One region of the Rhodococcus sp. NPDC056743 genome, then DNA from elsewhere that is predicted to be linked to it. Evidence: riboswitches for the same ligand, from Rfam matches in the RefSeq annotation. Region 1 holds a riboswitch; the other holds the start of a gene.
The links. Region 1 has a riboswitch for S-adenosylmethionine ahead of ACFRFQ_RS15940 (bifunctional o-acetylhomoserine/o-acetylserine sulfhydrylase). Riboswitches for the same ligand answer to the same signal wherever they lie in the genome.

Region 1 (7,950 bases):
GATCTGCGTTCACAGCCTGCAATGCCGTTACCGCTTCGGTGAATTCGACGATTTGAATGTCGATGTCTACGGGCGTGATGACGCCGTCGACCGGTACTGCCATTCGGGCGACGGCGGCACTGCCGATCGGGAGCCCCAACTCCGCGAGATGCCCGGCCGTATCCGGCACACCCCAGAACCCGAACGCCATATTTTCGGGAAGGTAGGTCGCCTGCAGTCGATCCGGGCACGGTTGAGTCACGAGCGTCGATGGTAGCCGTGATCGGTGACTGAGGGCCACGCTCTGTCGGAGAACCGAACATTTCATACATCGGCCGTGATAGTCACCGCGCCGGTCGGTGTTCCCGTTGCACATGCTGGTGCCGTCACCATGTGGGGCGGGGCCGACGACAATCAGCGCGACGGCGTCCCGGTTCGGGGGATCTACTCCGCACTTGCTGCCGGTGATCATCATTCGGTGGCGTTGTCTGCCGACGGAACGATCACTGCGTGGGGCAACAACGAGAACGGGCAACTAGGCGGTGTCCCGACCGTCGACCGGATCACTGGGAAGCGTGACCGGTAGCTGAGTGCTCAACGAGCCGTGCGGGCCAACTCCATTGTCCGGCGCAGCAATTTTGCCACGGCGTCGGCTTCGGTGAGGAAACCGTCGTGCCCGTCCTTGGAATTCAGGATTTCGAGGCCGGCGCACGTCGGGATTCCGGCCGCGATCTCTTCCTGCAGACGTAGCGGGTAAAGACGATCGGAATCGACTCCGCCGACGACTACCGGGACCGTGATCGACGCCAATGCCGCTGCGACTCCACCGCGTCCGCGGCCGATGTCATGACGGTTCATGGCCTCGGTCAACAACACGTAGGTGCTGGGATCGAAACGCGACACGAGTTTGTCGGCCTGATGTTCGAGGTAGCTCTGAACCGCGTATCGTCCACCGTTCCAGGGGTTTTCATGCCCCTGGGCGGTGTTCTCGAAACGGGTGTCGAGTTCCGTTTCGGCGCGGTAGGTGAGGTGCGCGATGCGCCTGGCGATCCCGAGTCCGGCGCGGGGAGTGCGTCCGGTCCCGTGATAATTGCCGCCCTGCCAATCGGGGTCGGACATGATGGCGGCGATTTGTGTTGTCTGTGTACCGATTTGATCGGCGGTGGCGCGTGAACCTGTGGCCAAGACCAGTGCGGAGTTCAGATTCTCCGGATACGACACAGCCCATTCGAGGGTCCGCATGCCGCCCATGGAGCCGCCGACCACTGAAGCAAGCCGATCGATACCAAGCAGGTCGATCAGCTTCTTTTCGGCTGCGACCTGATCGCGAATGGAGATGCCCGGAAACCGGCTACCCCACGGCTTGCCGTCCTCGGCAAGCGAACTCGGACCGGTGGTACCACGACAACCGCCCAGAACATTGGTTGCAATGACGCACCATTCGCCGGTGTCGACAGGTTCGCCGGGGCCCACCATCCCGTTCCACCAACCGGGGGAGGGCTGGGTGTCTGATGCCGGGCCGGTGACGTGTGAGTCTCCGGTCAGTGCATGCTCCACCAGAACGACGTTGTCGCGGTTCGGAGACAGCTCGCCCCACCGTTGAACCGCAAGCGATACCGACGGCAGCACTGCGCCGTTCTCGAGCTGGAGTGAGCCGATGTCGACGGTTCCGACCCGGCCGTCCGGCGGCGGCAGGATATCGGCGACCTTTGTCTGGGCTTCGTTGACGGTCAAGATGCCGCCGCCGCGGTGAGGCCGGTTTCGAGGTCGGCGAGGATATCGGTGATGCCTTCGATTCCGACGGCGAGGCGGACGAGTCCGGGCGTGACTCCGGCCGCGAGCTGTTCCGCGGGAGTGAGTTGGGCGTGGGTGGTGGAGGCGGGGTGGATGACGAGGGAGCGGACGTCACCGATGTTGGCGACGTGGCTGTGCAGGGTAAGGGCGTTGACGAACTTCTTGCCTGCGTCGACACCGCCGGGCAGCTCGAAGGTGACGATGGCGCCGGTTCCCTTGGGGGTCAGTTGCTTTCCGCGTTCGTACCACGGTGAGGAGGGGAGTCCCGCGTAGGAGACGGAGGCCACGGCGGGATGGCCTTCGAGGAATTCGGCCACCTGCTTGGCGTTGGCGACGTGGCGTTCGATGCGCAGGCTCAAGGTTTCGATGCCTTGGGCGATGAGGAACGCGTTGAACGGCGCGACGGCGGAGCCGAGGTCGCGCAGGAGCTGTACGCGGGCTTTGAGTGCGTAGGCGGGCGCGCCGAGGTCGGCGAAGGTGACGCCGTTGTAGCTCGGGTCGGGGGTGGTGAAGTTGGTGTGGCGTCCCTGGGTCCAGTCGAAGCTTCCGCCGTCGACGATGACGCCGGCGATAGCGGTGCCGTGCCCGCCGAGGTATTTGGTGGCGGAGTGCAGGACGATATCTGCGCCGTGTTCGAGAGGGCGGAGCAGGTAGGGGGTGGCGACGGTGTTGTCGACGATCAGCGGTATTCCGTTCTCGTGGGCGAGGGCGCTGATGCCGGGGATGTCGAGGATGTGGTTCTTGGGGTTGGCGATGGTCTCGCCGAAGAAGGCTTTGGTGTTGGGGCGGACGGCAGCTGCCCACTGGTCGAGGTTGTCCGGATCCTCGACGAAGGTGGTTTCGATGCCGAGCTTGCGAAGCGTGTAATGCAGGAGGTTGTAGGTGCCGCCGTAGAGGTAGGGCGAGGCGACGATGTGGTCTCCGGCTTCGGCGAGGTTCAGGATCGCGAGGGTCTCGGCGGCCTGACCCGACGACAGCAGGAGTGCAGCGACTCCACCTTCGAGTGCAGCGATGCGCTGCTCGACGGCATCCTGCGTCGGATTCATGATGCGCGTGTAGATGTTGCCCGGCTCGGCCAGGCCGAACAGCGCGGCAGCGTGATCGGTGTTGTCGAAGACGTAGCTGGTTGTCTGGTAGATCGGCAGAGCGCGTGCGTTGGTCGCGGTGTCTGCGGTTTGTCCGGCGTGGACCTGCTTGGTCTCGAAGGACCAGTTAGCTGAGATGTCGGTCATGATTTGTGTACTCCAGTGGTCTGACGGATAGCTGTCGGACGGGGGCGAATGATCGCCGCCCCGTGCTGGGGTCTATCTACAAGTGCGACACATACTGAAAAACCTCCGTGGGGCTCGGCCCGGTCTGGGGTCCGTCCCTGTCGGACCCGCGCTTGTCGCCTGGAAATCCGGTGAAGCTGCAACTGCGCAGTTTCACCTCGAGGCGACCTGGTCATCACCCGGGGCACCCCACCGCGGTTGGAGGGTTGCCGTCCAGCGAGCCGGGGCTTGACGCTGGTACTCATGACCGAGCTGAATTCTACCGGGAGTGAAGCCGACGCATGACGCGGGTCGAAGTGTGCGGTGTCACCAGTCGCCATTCGACGCGAGCGCGCCCACTAGCAGGCAAAAGTTACCGGCCGGTAGTGACTTGGAGGAGGGGCTGCCGGTTGCGGTCCCGAGGGTTAGCAGTACGCTTGTCTTGTTTGGGACTCATCTCCCGGGATCAGTCCACACAGTCTAGGTTTGATAATCGAACCGTTCGCGGACCCACTCACAAAGTGTGACCGCAACCGTGTAACCAGGGGAAACTTCCTAGGAGGACGCGAAGCACCCATGTCCAAAATAAAGGTTGAGGGCACCGTCGTCGAACTCGACGGCGACGAGATGACACGCATTATCTGGCAGTTCATCAAAGACAAGTTGATCCACCCGTACCTCGATGTGAACCTCGAGTACTACGACCTCGGTATCGAGTACCGCGACGAGACGGATGACCAGGTCACCATCGACGCCGCACACGCGATCCAGAAGCACGGCGTGGGCGTCAAGTGCGCCACCATCACGCCGGATGAGGCTCGTGTCGAGGAATTCGGTCTCAAGAAGATGTGGCGTTCCCCCAACGGAACGATCCGCAACATTCTCGGCGGCACGATCTTCCGTGCACCGATCATCATCTCGAACGTTCCGCGACTCGTCCCGGGCTGGACCAAGCCGATCATCATCGGCCGTCACGCATTCGGTGACCAGTACCGCGCCACAGACTTCAAGGTCCCCGGCCCCGGCAAGGTGATGATCACCTACACGCCTGAGGACGGAAGCGCACCGATCGAGCACGAACTGGTCAACTTCCCCGAGAACGGCGGCATCGTCCAGGGGCAGTACAACTTCAACGATTCCATTCGTGACTTCGCTCGCGCGTCGCTCACCTATGGTCTGCAGCAGAACTACCCGGTGTACCTGTCCACCAAGAACACCATTCTCAAGGCGTACGACGGTGCCTTCAAGGACATCTTCCAGCACGTCTACGAGACCGAGTTCAAGGCTGAGTTCGATGCCGCAGGTCTGACCTACGAGCACCGCCTCATCGACGACATGGTCGCTTCCGCACTCAAGTGGGAGGGCGGCTACGTCTGGGCATGCAAGAACTACGACGGCGACGTCCAGTCCGACACCGTGGCTCAGGGCTTCGGCTCGCTCGGCCTCATGACGTCGGTTCTGCTGACACCGGACGGAAAGACCTGTGAGGCAGAGGCTGCTCACGGCACCGTCACGCGTCACTACCGTCAGCACCAGCAGGGCAAGCCCACCTCGACCAACCCGATCGCGTCCATCTTCGCGTGGACCCGTGGGCTCGAGCACCGTGGCAAGCTCGACGGCACCCCTGAGGTCATCGGCTTCGCGCAGCAGCTCGAAGACGTTGTCATCAAGACCGTCGAAAGCGGCCAGATGACCAAGGACCTCTCGATGCTGGTCGGCGGCGACCAGGGTTACCTGACCACCGAAGAATTCCTCGGTGCGCTCGATGTGAACCTGCAGAAGGCCATGGCCGCGAAGTAGTTTCACAGCTTCACTTTTCACATGGGACGCCCGGGCACTCCGGGCGTCCCATGTGTGTCCGTGGTCTCACGTGAGCGAACTCACCGGCTCTCACTTGGAAGTTCAACCAAGTCTGCGACAACAATTGACCAGTGACGTCGTCAACCCTTTCCCACCTCGATGCCCCGACATCCAGGGCCCGTTCTACCAGGGGTCCGGCGATGCTCGCGTTGGCGCTCGGCGGGTTCGGTATCGGCACCACCGAGTTCGTGGCGATGGGTCTCCTACCGGAGATGGCAACCGGGTTGGGTGTGTCCGAGCCCACCGCCGGTCACGTCATCTCCGCGTATGCGCTCGGCGTTGTCGTGGGTGCGCCGCTCATCGCGGCCCTGACTGCTCGGATCCCGCGCCGCACACTCTTGATCGCTCTCATGATTGCGTTCACCGTGGGCAATGCCGCGTCGGTGTTCGCGCCGTCGTACACGACGCTGATGCTCGCCCGATTCGTCGCGGGGTTGCCGCACGGTGCGTACTTCGGTGTTGCCGCCCTGGTTGCGGCGCACCTGGCCGAACCGGGTAAGCGTGCCAAAGCTGTTGCCATGGTGATGATGGGTCTCTCCGTCGCCAATGTCGTCGGTGTGCCGGCGGCCGCGTGGCTCGGGCAAACCGTGGGCTGGCGCAGTGCCTTCGCGCTGGTCGCGGTGATCGGTGTCGCAACTGTGGTGTCGCTGCTTGTCTGGATCCCGCGCCTCGACGCTATGCCGATCACCAACCCGATCACCGAACTCAAGGCATTGGGCCGCATCCAGGTGTGGATGACCCTGATAGTGGGCATGGTCGGATTCGGTGGCATGTTTGCCGTTTACACCTACATCAGCACGACGCTCACGGACGTGTCCGGCTTGGGTGCGTCGTTTGTTCCGTTGGCGCTCATGCTCTACGGCCTCGGCATGGTGGCCGGCAACTTCGTCGGTGGCTTTCTCGCGGATCGGGCGCTCATGAAGGGCCTGTTCGCGTCGATGGCGTCGCTTGCGATCATCCTTGCGGTCTTTGTGCTCGCCGTTCGTAACCCGTACACGGCGTTGCTCTTCGTCTTCCTCATCGGTTTGGCCGGCGCGTCCATGGTTCCGGGGCTTCAGACCCGGTTGATGGACGTGGCCGAGGACGCCCAGACCCTCGCCGCGTCGCTCAATCACGCCGCCCTCAACATCGCGAATGCGTTCGGAGCCTGGATCGGTGGAGTGGTGATCGCCGCAGGCTTCGGTTACACCGCGCCCGCTGCGGTCGGCTCACTCCTTGCCGTCGCCGGCCTCGGCGTCCTGGTGGTTGCAGTGATCCTGCAGCGTAGAGCCGCGAACTGAGAACACGTCGGCACCATCGGCTACGGTGCTTGCCGTGCCACAAACAGCTGACTCTCATATTCTCGCGCCTCACACGATCACGTCGGTGAACGTCAACGGCATTCGAGCCGCAGCCCGCAAGGGCATGACCGAATGGCTCGAGAAGACCGACGCGGATTTCATCTGTCTGCAGGAAACCCGAGCATCCGACAAGCAGTTGCACGAGACTCTCGAACCTGCGCTGTCGAACGGTTGGTTCCTCGTTTCGGCTGAGCCGTCGGCCAAGGGACGCAACGGCGTCGCCGTCCTGTCCCGCGTCGAAGCCGACGCCGTTCGCATCGGTTTCGGTGACGAAGAATTTCAGGACGCGGGACGCTACATCGAAGCGGATTTTGCCGACCTCACGGTGGCAAGTCTCTACCTGCCGACGGGGGAGGCACTGACCCCGAAGCAAGAAGCGAAAGAACGGTTCATGAGTTCATTCGCAGCTCATCTCGCGGTCACCGCCGCTGCTGCCGAGTCGGCCGGGCGCCACGTGGTGGTCAGTGGTGACTGGAACATCGCCCACAACGAAGCAGACTTGAAGAACTGGAAGGGCAACAAGAAGTCTTCCGGCTTCCTGCCGAGCGAGCGGGAGTGGATGGACGTTCTGTTCGGAGACGAGTCCGCGTGGGTCGACGTGTTCCGGACGCTGCATCCGGGCGTCGAGGGACCGTACTCGTGGTGGTCGTACCGGGGTAAGGCATTCGACAACGATTCCGGCTGGCGCATCGATTACCAGGTGGCAACCCGAGCATTTGCCGAGCGCGCCAAGGTAGGCGTCGTCGAACGCGCGGAATCCTACGATTTGCGTTGGTCCGATCACGCCCCCGTCACCGTCTCCTACCGGTAGGCATCGGATATGCCCAGTGCCAAGACACTCAAGGCCTTAGGCACCGTCGTCGTCGCCGTGCTCGCGGTCGTGCTCGCGATGGTGCTGTCCTCTCAGGACTCCGACAGTTCGGCGACGGCGGGCTCGGCCAATTCGAGCACGTCGACTTCGGCGGCGACGTCAACCCAGGTCAAGCCCGGCGCTACCACCAAGGCGGCCCAACCGACCTCGTCGGCACAGAAGTCGTCGGCCCAGCAAGTGAGCAGCGATGCGCCGGCGCGGGTACTCGCGACGTTGGTGGAAATCGACGCCGGACGGTGGCCGGATTCCGCGAATGCGGTGGGAACCAAAGGCGGCGTCACCTTCCGCAACAGCGAGGGCAGGTTGCCGGCCGTCGGGGCAGGTGGTGGCCGGGTTGTCTACCAGGAGTGGGATGTCAATCCGAAGAAGAGCGGTCAGGGCCGTGATGCCGAGCGGATCGTCACCGGCAACGACGGTTCCGCGTGGTACACCCTCGATCACTACGAGACCTTTACGAGGATCCGCTGATGTCTGATCTCGGAGCTGTCAGTGTCGACCGGTGGCTCGATCCGGAATCCGGCGTCGCGTCGGTGGCTGTGTCCGGCGAGCCGGCGCTTCTGGACGAGTTGGCGAGGGATCTCCGGATGCGCGATCTTGTTGTTCGCGTCGTTCGCGGATCGCACCTGCAGACCGTCGCGCAGGTCTTCGACGAATTTGCGGCAGCATTTCAGTTTCCGTCACACTTCGGCCGCAACAAGGACGCGTTCGATGACGTCATGCGTGATCTCGACGATGTACTCGGCCTCGGCGCCGGGTTCGTCGTTCTCGTCCGAGACGCTGAGTTTTTGCTACGCGGCGAACCCGATCAGTTGCCGTGGTTCCGGGAATCGATGGATTTCTACGCCGAGGAATGGGC
Region 2 (7,950 bases), on a different contig from region 1:
AAGCCACGTGACGATGCCCGCAATCAGTGCCGGGAGCCGGACCCACGGACTGGCCGGGCTGACGTGCGCCAGCAGTCCGAGGATGTTGTAGTACGGGGTTCCGAACGGAGTTTCCGGGACCGCAAACCAGCGGAAGTAGTTCGACATGTACCCGGATTGCTCAGCGGCCCGGGCCATAGTGAACTGGTAGCCGTCGTCGGTGGTGGTGGCTCCGATGAAATGCCACAGCACCAATGTTCCGATGACAACACCGTCGACGCGGGTGAATCTCCACCATCTCGTCGGCAGGAATTTGCGGCTGCCACGGCCGTCGAGATTATCGAGGCGGTGCAAGGCGACAAGCGAGATGATCGTGGTCAGCGCGCCGAGAATCATGGCGAGCGTTTTGATCGTGGTCGGGCTGGACGTGAAGCGCGAGTCGGAGATCATCGAGACGTTCAACCCGGTTGCCGCGGTGTCCAGGTCACTGAACACGCCGACAACTTGCGGTCGGTGGTCACCTTCGAGAATCCGTGGTTCGGACCCGGTGGCAGAGACGGTTGTTCGGGTGGGCTCGGCGAGCACCGTGAACGCGCAACCGCTGGGGAGTTCGTCTACTGAACCGGAGAACACGACTTCGTCGCGCAGAATCGCATCGACGCGAGCGGGGGCGTCCGCGGATGCGGGGGACACTGTCGCCACAAAGCCGTAGCGGCGCGCGTCGGGGGCTCCCGCCGGGGCGGTGGATACGAGCGTTCCACCTGTTGCCGCCAACTCGCCGATCGACGCACACGGAATGGATGCCTCGAACCGCTGGGGTGTGTACGAGACGAGTGGGGATTCGACGCTGGTCGTGGAACCGGCCTGCGGCCAGTTGATACTTGCCGTGTCCTGCGAGATGGGCAGGAAGGGGACGGATACACACGCGAGGATTCCGAGAATGGAGGCAACGATTGCCACCGTCCGTGCGCGTGTGTGCCTCGCGGCGCGCTGCGGAATCGGAGGGTTGGGAGGTGCGGCCACGGCCACGTCACTGTCTGTCACGACTTTCGACCCTAGCGGTGCGTGACGCCTTTGTTATAAACACAGCGACCTTCGAAAAGTTCGGATGTGCAAATCGCTCGATCGGCTGACGCCGGTCGACCGTGACCTCTGCCACAGCCGGCGACGGTGTGCGGCCGCTGAGCGCCGCAGGTGGACCGGTGGATAACAGGGTGCGACTATCCTGAATAATTGACGTCAGTTCTGTGTTCTCTCCGCGAGAACCAGGTCCCCCGTTTGCGTACGAGAGGAACTCTCATGCTTGCCCGCACCGACCTGCGTGGTCGTACCCCATCCACGGCCGAACTTCGTGCCGCGCTTCCGCGAGGTGGAGTGGATGTGGATGCGGTGCTGCATCAGGTTCGCCCTATGGTCGAGGCTGTTCGCGATCGCGGCGCAGAAGCTGCTCTCGAGTTCGGTGAGAAGTTCGACGGCGTTCGCCCCGGTTCGGTTCGGGTGCCCGCAGCTGAGCTCGAGCGCGCACTTCGTGAACTCGATCCGGCCGTCAAGGAAGCCCTCGAAGTCGCGATCGATCGCACCCGCAAGGTGCACGCCGACCAGCGTCGCAAAGACGCGGTCACCGAGGTGGTGCCTGGCGGTACGGTCACCGAGCGTTGGGTTCCGGTCGAGCGTGTCGGCCTCTATGTGCCCGGCGGCAACGCCGTGTATCCGTCGAGCGTTGTCATGAACGTCGTCCCGGCCCAGACTGCCGGCGTCGGATCGCTCGTAGTGGCTTCGCCTCCGCAAGCTGATTTCGGCGGATTGCCTCACCCCACGATTCTTGCCGCAGCAGCCATGCTCGGAGTAGACGAGGTGTGGGCCGTCGGCGGCGGCCAGGGCGTTGCGCTCCTGACCTACGGCGGAACCGACACCGACGGAACCGAGCTCGTACCGGTAGACCTCATCACCGGCCCCGGCAACATCTACGTCACTGCCGCCAAGCGTCTGTGCCGCGGACTGGTCGGCATCGACGCCGAAGCCGGTCCCACCGAGATCGCGATCCTCGCCGACCACACCGCTGACCCGGTCCACGTTGCCGCCGACCTCATCAGCCAGGCCGAGCACGACGTGATGGCCGCCAGCGTCCTCGTTACGACCAGCGTCGAATTGGCCGACGCCGTCGACACGGCGCTGGCCGCGCAGCTCGAGATCACCAAGCACCGCGAGCGCGTCAACACCGCCCTGACCGGAAGTCAGTCCGGAACCGTTCTGGTCTCGGACGTCGTAGCCGGTCTGCGCGTCGTCAATGCCTATGCTGCCGAGCACCTCGAGATCCAGACCGAAGATGCAACCGGTGTCGCAGCGCAGGTCACCAGCGCCGGAGCGGTTTTTGTCGGCCCGTGGGCGCCGGTCAGTCTCGGCGACTACTGTGCCGGCTCCAACCACGTCCTGCCGACGGCCGGCTGTGCTCGTCACTCGTCCGGTCTGAGTGTGCAAACCTTCCTGCGTGGCATCCACGTGATCGACTACTCCGAATCGGCGTTGAAAGACGTTGCCGGACATGTCATCACGCTTGCCAATGCCGAGGATCTGCCCGCTCACGGCGAGGCTGTGCGTCTGCGGTTCGAGGCTCTGCGATGAGTGCGGTTCCCGGAGCGTCGATTTCGGTCGACGCGCTCCCGCTTCGCGAGAACCTGCGCGGCAAGTCCGCCTACGGTGCTCCGCAGTTGACGGTTCCCGTTCAGCTCAACACCAATGAGAACCCGCACCCTCCGACGCAGGCGCTCATCGACGACGTCGCTGAATCCGTTCGTGAGGCCGCAAAGGAGCTGCACCGCTATCCCGACCGTGACGCTGTGGCGTTGCGGACGGATCTGGCTGCCTACCTGTCGAAGCAGACGGGTGTGCCGGTCACTGTCGACAATCTGTGGGCCGCCAACGGATCCAACGAAATCCTGCAGCAACTGCTTCAGGCCTTCGCCGGTCCGGGACGCAGCGCGATGGGCTTTGTGCCGTCGTACTCGATGCACCCGATCATCGCCGACGGCACCGACACCGAGTGGGTAGAGGTATTCCGCCGCGACGACTTCGCGCTCGACGTGGATGCTGCCGTCACCGTAATCGCGGAGCGTCGACCGGACGTCGTTTTCGTCACGAGTCCCAACAATCCGACCGGACACAGCGTCGGCATCGCGGAACTACGACGCATCCTCGAGGTCGCTCCGGGCATCGTGATCGTCGACGAGGCATACGCGGAGTTCTCCGCTGCGCCGAGTGCGATGACGCTCATCGACGAGTTCCCGGCCAAGATCGTGGTCACGCGCACGATGAGTAAGGCGTTTGCGTTTGCCGGTGGCCGACTCGGTTACCTTGCTGCCGCTCCCGCGTTCATCGACGCACTGTTGTTGGTGCGCTTGCCGTATCACCTCTCGGTGGTCACCCAGGCTGCCGCGCGGGCAGCGCTGCGTCACGCCGACGAGACCCTCGCCAGCGTGCACGCACTGTCGGCTGAGCGTGATCGAGTGTCGAAGGCGCTGGCGGACTCCGGGTTCCGGGTGATTCCCAGTGACGCGAACTTCATCTTGTTCGGCCAGTTCGCCGACAGCGCCGCTGCTTGGCAGGCCTACCTCGATCGCGGCGTCCTCATCCGCGACATCGGAATCCCCGGATATCTGCGGGCCACTGTCGGACTCGAAGCCGAGAACGACGCGTTCATCAAAGCCAGTGACGAGATCGCCGGTACAGAACTCACCAACGCAGGAGAAACGGTATGAGCGATCGCATTGCGCGGATCGAACGAACGACGCGGGAATCCAGCATCGTCGTCGAATTGAACCTCGACGGGACCGGCATCGTGGACGTCTCCACCGGCGTCCCGTTCTTCGACCACATGCTCACGGCTCTGGGAACTCACGCCAGCTTCGACTTGAATGTTCAGGCCAAGGGTGACGTCGAGATCGACGCTCACCACACCGTCGAGGACACCGCCATCGTTCTCGGTCAAGCGTTGGGTCAGGCTTTGGGAGACAAGAAGGGCATTCGCCGTTTCGGCGATTCCTTCATCCCGATGGACGAAACCCTCGCGCACGCATCCGTCGACGTGTCCGGCCGGCCGTACTGCGTGCACACCGGGGAACCGGATTACATGGTGCATTCCGTCATCGGCGGGTACCCCGGAGTTCCGTACCACGCTGTGATCAATCGCCACGTCTTCGAGTCGATCGCGCTCAATGCGCGTATCGCGCTGCATGTTCGGGTTCTGTACGGACGCGATCAGCACCACATCACGGAGGCCGAGTACAAGGCTGTTGCTCGCGCTCTGCGTGAGGCAGTCGAGCCGGATCCGCGCGTGAGTGGCGTGCCGTCGACGAAGGGCACCCTGTGAGCGTCCTCTTTACCTATCTGCTGTTCATCGGTGCGGGAATCGCTGTGGGCGGAGCGTATTCGATGTTCAAGGTGAACAAATTGGCGTCGGGAATTCTTCTGGCACTGGCAATTCTGGCGGCGGTTGCGGGCGCGCTGCGCATCTGATGGTCGAACGCACATCATCCCCGGGGTTGCTCCGAACCCCGGGCATGATCAGTGTCCTGGTCATGGCGGCTGCCGCTTTTGGTGGCTGGTCCCTACTGCTTCCGGTTGTTCCGCTGGTGGTGGCCCAGTCCGGTGGTTCCGACGCGTTGGCCGGGGCCGTGACGGGCGTCTTCATGGCGACCACTGTGCTGACGCAGCTGCTGGTGCCGCGGTTATTGCGGACCCGTGGCTATCGCCCCGTGCTCGCTGCGGGGTGCGTGTTGCTCGGGCCGCCGTCGCTGGTGCTGCTGATTTCTTCCGATTCGATTGCGGCGTTGTCCGTGTCGGCGGTGCGCGGCATCGGATTCGGATTGCTCACGGTGGCAGGCGGCGCGCTGGTTGCGGAATTGGCGCCCCGGCGGATCCTGGGCCGAGCTACCGGCGCGCAGGGCATTGCGATTGCGGCCTCTCAAATGGCGGGTTTGCCACTGGGTTTGGCGATAGCGGCACGATGGTCGGCGACGCCGGTCTTCATCCTGGGTGCTGTGGTCCCGGCGCTCGCGGTGATTGCCGTAAGCCGGTTGCCGAAACTTCATGCTCAACCCACGGGCACGTCCGCGCGAGTGAGTGTGTTCACGGTTCTTGTTCCCGTGGTCGCGCTCGCGTGCGTGTCAGCGTCGTTCGGCGGCCTGTCCTCACTGTTGCCCATCGCAATCTCGGATCGCGCCGCGATTGCCGGCGTGGTGCTGGCGACGGCCAGTGCGTCCATGTTGGTGGGTCGATACTCGGCGGGATTGATCTCCGATCGGTTCGGTAGCGGCAAGATGCTCGCGCCGGCATTGGTGTCGGCAGCAGTCGGTCTCCTCCTGTTCGCCCAGAGTGTCGACAACGGAGCGACAGTGGTCTTGATCGGTGCTGCAGTGCTTTTCGGGTTCGGATTCGGTGCGGTACAGAATGAATCCCTGGTCATGGCTTTCTCGGCGGCAGGGCCGAAACGAATCGGATCGGCCAGCGCGATCTGGAACATTGCCTACGATGCCGGCACTGGAATAGGCGCGATTGCACTGGGATTTGTGGCCTCGGCAGCGGGATACACGTGGGTGTTTGTCGTCTCGGCAACTGCCGTCGCGTTGATCCCAGCCCTTGCTGCGGGCGGCAGAGTCATCGGGGCGCGGGTTTCCGGACGGGCGTAGCGTTACCGGCGACTCGTGTCGATCAGGGCGCGGGCGATTGTTTTCGAATCGTCGAGAATGAAACTGTTTTTCCTGTGATCGTCTGAGGTAGGGCGGCTTTCCGGAAGTACGTGGCGATCCGGTTGGATTGCCGGCCTGTCCGGACATTCGTAACCTCGACGACAGGTGCAGAGCTCCAGCAACAAGGACCGGCTAGCTGGACGGCAACCCTTCATGCCGATGGGGTGCCCCGGAATCACACCTGGCGGCACACGCGGTGTGTGTCGCAAGCGGCAGTCGTGGCACGAACCAGCAGCGAAGGTGCTGGTGATTTCGCGGCCGATACTGCGCGCTCCCGAGTAGTCCTCGAACAGGAGTTTCGCCTGATGACGTCAACCTCCCCTCTCCACCTAGCCGTCGCGCTGGACGGCGCCGGATGGCATCCCGCTGCGTGGCGAGAACCCCACTCGCGTCCGAGCGAGTTGTTCAGCGCGTCGTATTGGACATCCCTGGTGACCACCGCCGAGCGTGGGCTGCTCGATTTCGTGACCATCGAAGACAGCCTCTCCGTGCCGACTGCGCATCCCTTCGGGCCGGTTGACAACGCCGTCGACAAGGTTCGAGCCCGATTGGACGCGCACCTTGTGGCCGCGAGGCTGGCGCCGGTCACTCGCAACATCGGTTTGGTTCCGACCGTCACGACGACGCATACCGAACCGTTCCACGTCTCCAAAGCTGTTGCAACACTGGACTACACCTCACGTGGTCGAGCGGGATGGCAGGTGAAGGTCTCGGCGTCGGCACTCGAGTCCGGACAGTTCGGACGACGATCGATTCCGGAGCTCAGCGAGCAGGACCGGGAGTCGATCGTCGCGGGTGTGCTTCCGGATTTCGTGCGGGATCTGTTCGACGAATCGGCGGAGGCCGCTGATATCGTGCGGCGCCTCTGGGACAGCTGGGAGGACGGCGCCGAGATCCGTGACGTGGCGCAGCGGCGCTTCATCGATCGAGACAAGGTGCACACCATCGATTTCGAAGGTAAGTATCTGTCCGTTCGGGGACCGTCGATCACGCCGCGACCTCCGCAGGGGCAGCCTGTCGTCACCGCGTTGGCGCACCAGAGCGTTGCCTACGAATTGGCCGCTCGGGCAGCTGATCTGGTTTTCGTGACGCCAACAGGCACCGAGCAGGTCGCATTGATCATCGGTGAAGTGAACGCGGCGCAGGAACGTGTTGGGCGTCGGGGCGAGACGCTGCGTGTGTACGCAGACATCGTCGTCTTCCTCGACGCGGACGGCGAATCGGGGCAGGATCGCCTTGATCGTCTGGATGCATTGTCCGGCGACGAATACCGTTCCGATGCCTACATTTTTGCCGGATCGGTGTCGGCCTTGGCAGATCTCCTGATCGCGTGGCAGGAGAAGGGAATCGACGGGTTCCGTTTGCGTCCCGGGGTCGCGGTGGACGATCTCGACGAAATCTCGGGCCGGCTGGTCCCGGAGTTGCAGAACCGCGGCGTGTTCCGCACCGAGTATCCGCAGGAAAATCTTCGCGGCGTGCTCGGACTGCCCACTAATGTCCCCAACCGCTACGCCGCCGGTACTCCGGCTGCCTGAACCAGAGGAAACCGATCATGAGTTCTCAGCAGCGTAAGCAGGTCATTCTGGGTGCCTACCTGGGCGGAGTGAACCACCACACGGTGTGGTGGGATCCGCAGGCGGGCAGCCAGATCGAATTCGATTCGTTCGAACACACAGCACGGACGGCGGAGCGGGGCAAGTTCGACTTCTTCTTTCTCGCAGAAGGCCTCGCACTGCGCGAACGCGCCGGGCAGGTGTTCGATCAGGACATCATCGGTAGGCCCGATACGTTCACAGTGCTAGCGTCGTTGGCTGCGGTCACGGAGCATCTGGGCCTGGCGGGCACCATCAACGCCACGTTCAACGAACCGTACGAATTGGCTCGTCAATTCGCGACACTCGATCAGCTGTCCGGTGGCCGCGCGGCGTGGAATGTTGTCACGTCCTTCGACGCGTTCACGGGGCAGAACTTCCGCCGCGGCGGATACCTGGATCGTTCGCAGCGATACGAGCGTGCGGAAGAGACGCTCGCGCTCGTCCGCGAACTGTGGGATTCGTGGCACAGTGACGACATTGTCGCGGACAAGGACTCCGGCCGATTCCTCGCTCGACCCGATGCCGGTGAATTCGCCTTCCACGGATCACATTTCGATGTCAGTGGAACATTTACGGTGCCGCGGAGCCCCCAGGGCCGACCGGTCATCCTGCAGGCTGGTGTATCTCCACAG

Region 2: it holds a riboswitch for S-adenosylmethionine, as region 1 does, so the genes downstream of both, ACFRFQ_RS21835 (LLM class flavin-dependent oxidoreductase) here and ACFRFQ_RS15940 (bifunctional o-acetylhomoserine/o-acetylserine sulfhydrylase) in region 1, are expected to answer to the same signal.

What each region holds. Positions count from the first base shown of each region.
Region 1 is NZ_JBHTZI010000006.1:310,549-318,498, reverse strand. It holds gene ACFRFQ_RS15955 (DEAD/DEAH box helicase) at 1-241, opposite strand, end outside; gene ACFRFQ_RS15950 (hypothetical protein) at 266-565, shown strand; gene ACFRFQ_RS15945 (homoserine O-acetyltransferase) at 574-1,677, opposite strand; gene ACFRFQ_RS15940 (bifunctional o-acetylhomoserine/o-acetylserine sulfhydrylase) at 1,710-3,005, opposite strand; SAM riboswitch class IV at 3,149-3,293, opposite strand; gene ACFRFQ_RS15935 (NADP-dependent isocitrate dehydrogenase) at 3,600-4,823, shown strand; gene ACFRFQ_RS15930 (MFS transporter) at 5,024-6,163, shown strand; gene ACFRFQ_RS15925 (exodeoxyribonuclease III) at 6,189-7,034, shown strand; gene ACFRFQ_RS15920 (ribonuclease domain-containing protein) at 7,044-7,562, shown strand; gene ACFRFQ_RS15915 (barstar family protein) at 7,562-7,950, shown strand, end outside.
Region 2 is NZ_JBHTZI010000009.1:219,442-227,391, forward strand. It holds gene ACFRFQ_RS21805 (arabinosyltransferase domain-containing protein) at 1-1,008, opposite strand, end outside; gene hisD (histidinol dehydrogenase) at 1,279-2,601, shown strand; gene ACFRFQ_RS21815 (histidinol-phosphate transaminase) at 2,598-3,734, shown strand; gene hisB (imidazoleglycerol-phosphate dehydratase HisB) at 3,731-4,345, shown strand; gene ACFRFQ_RS21825 (hypothetical protein) at 4,342-4,491, shown strand; gene ACFRFQ_RS21830 (MFS transporter) at 4,491-5,663, shown strand; SAM riboswitch class IV at 5,828-5,941, shown strand; gene ACFRFQ_RS21835 (LLM class flavin-dependent oxidoreductase) at 6,029-7,258, shown strand; gene ACFRFQ_RS21840 (NtaA/DmoA family FMN-dependent monooxygenase) at 7,276-7,950, shown strand, end outside.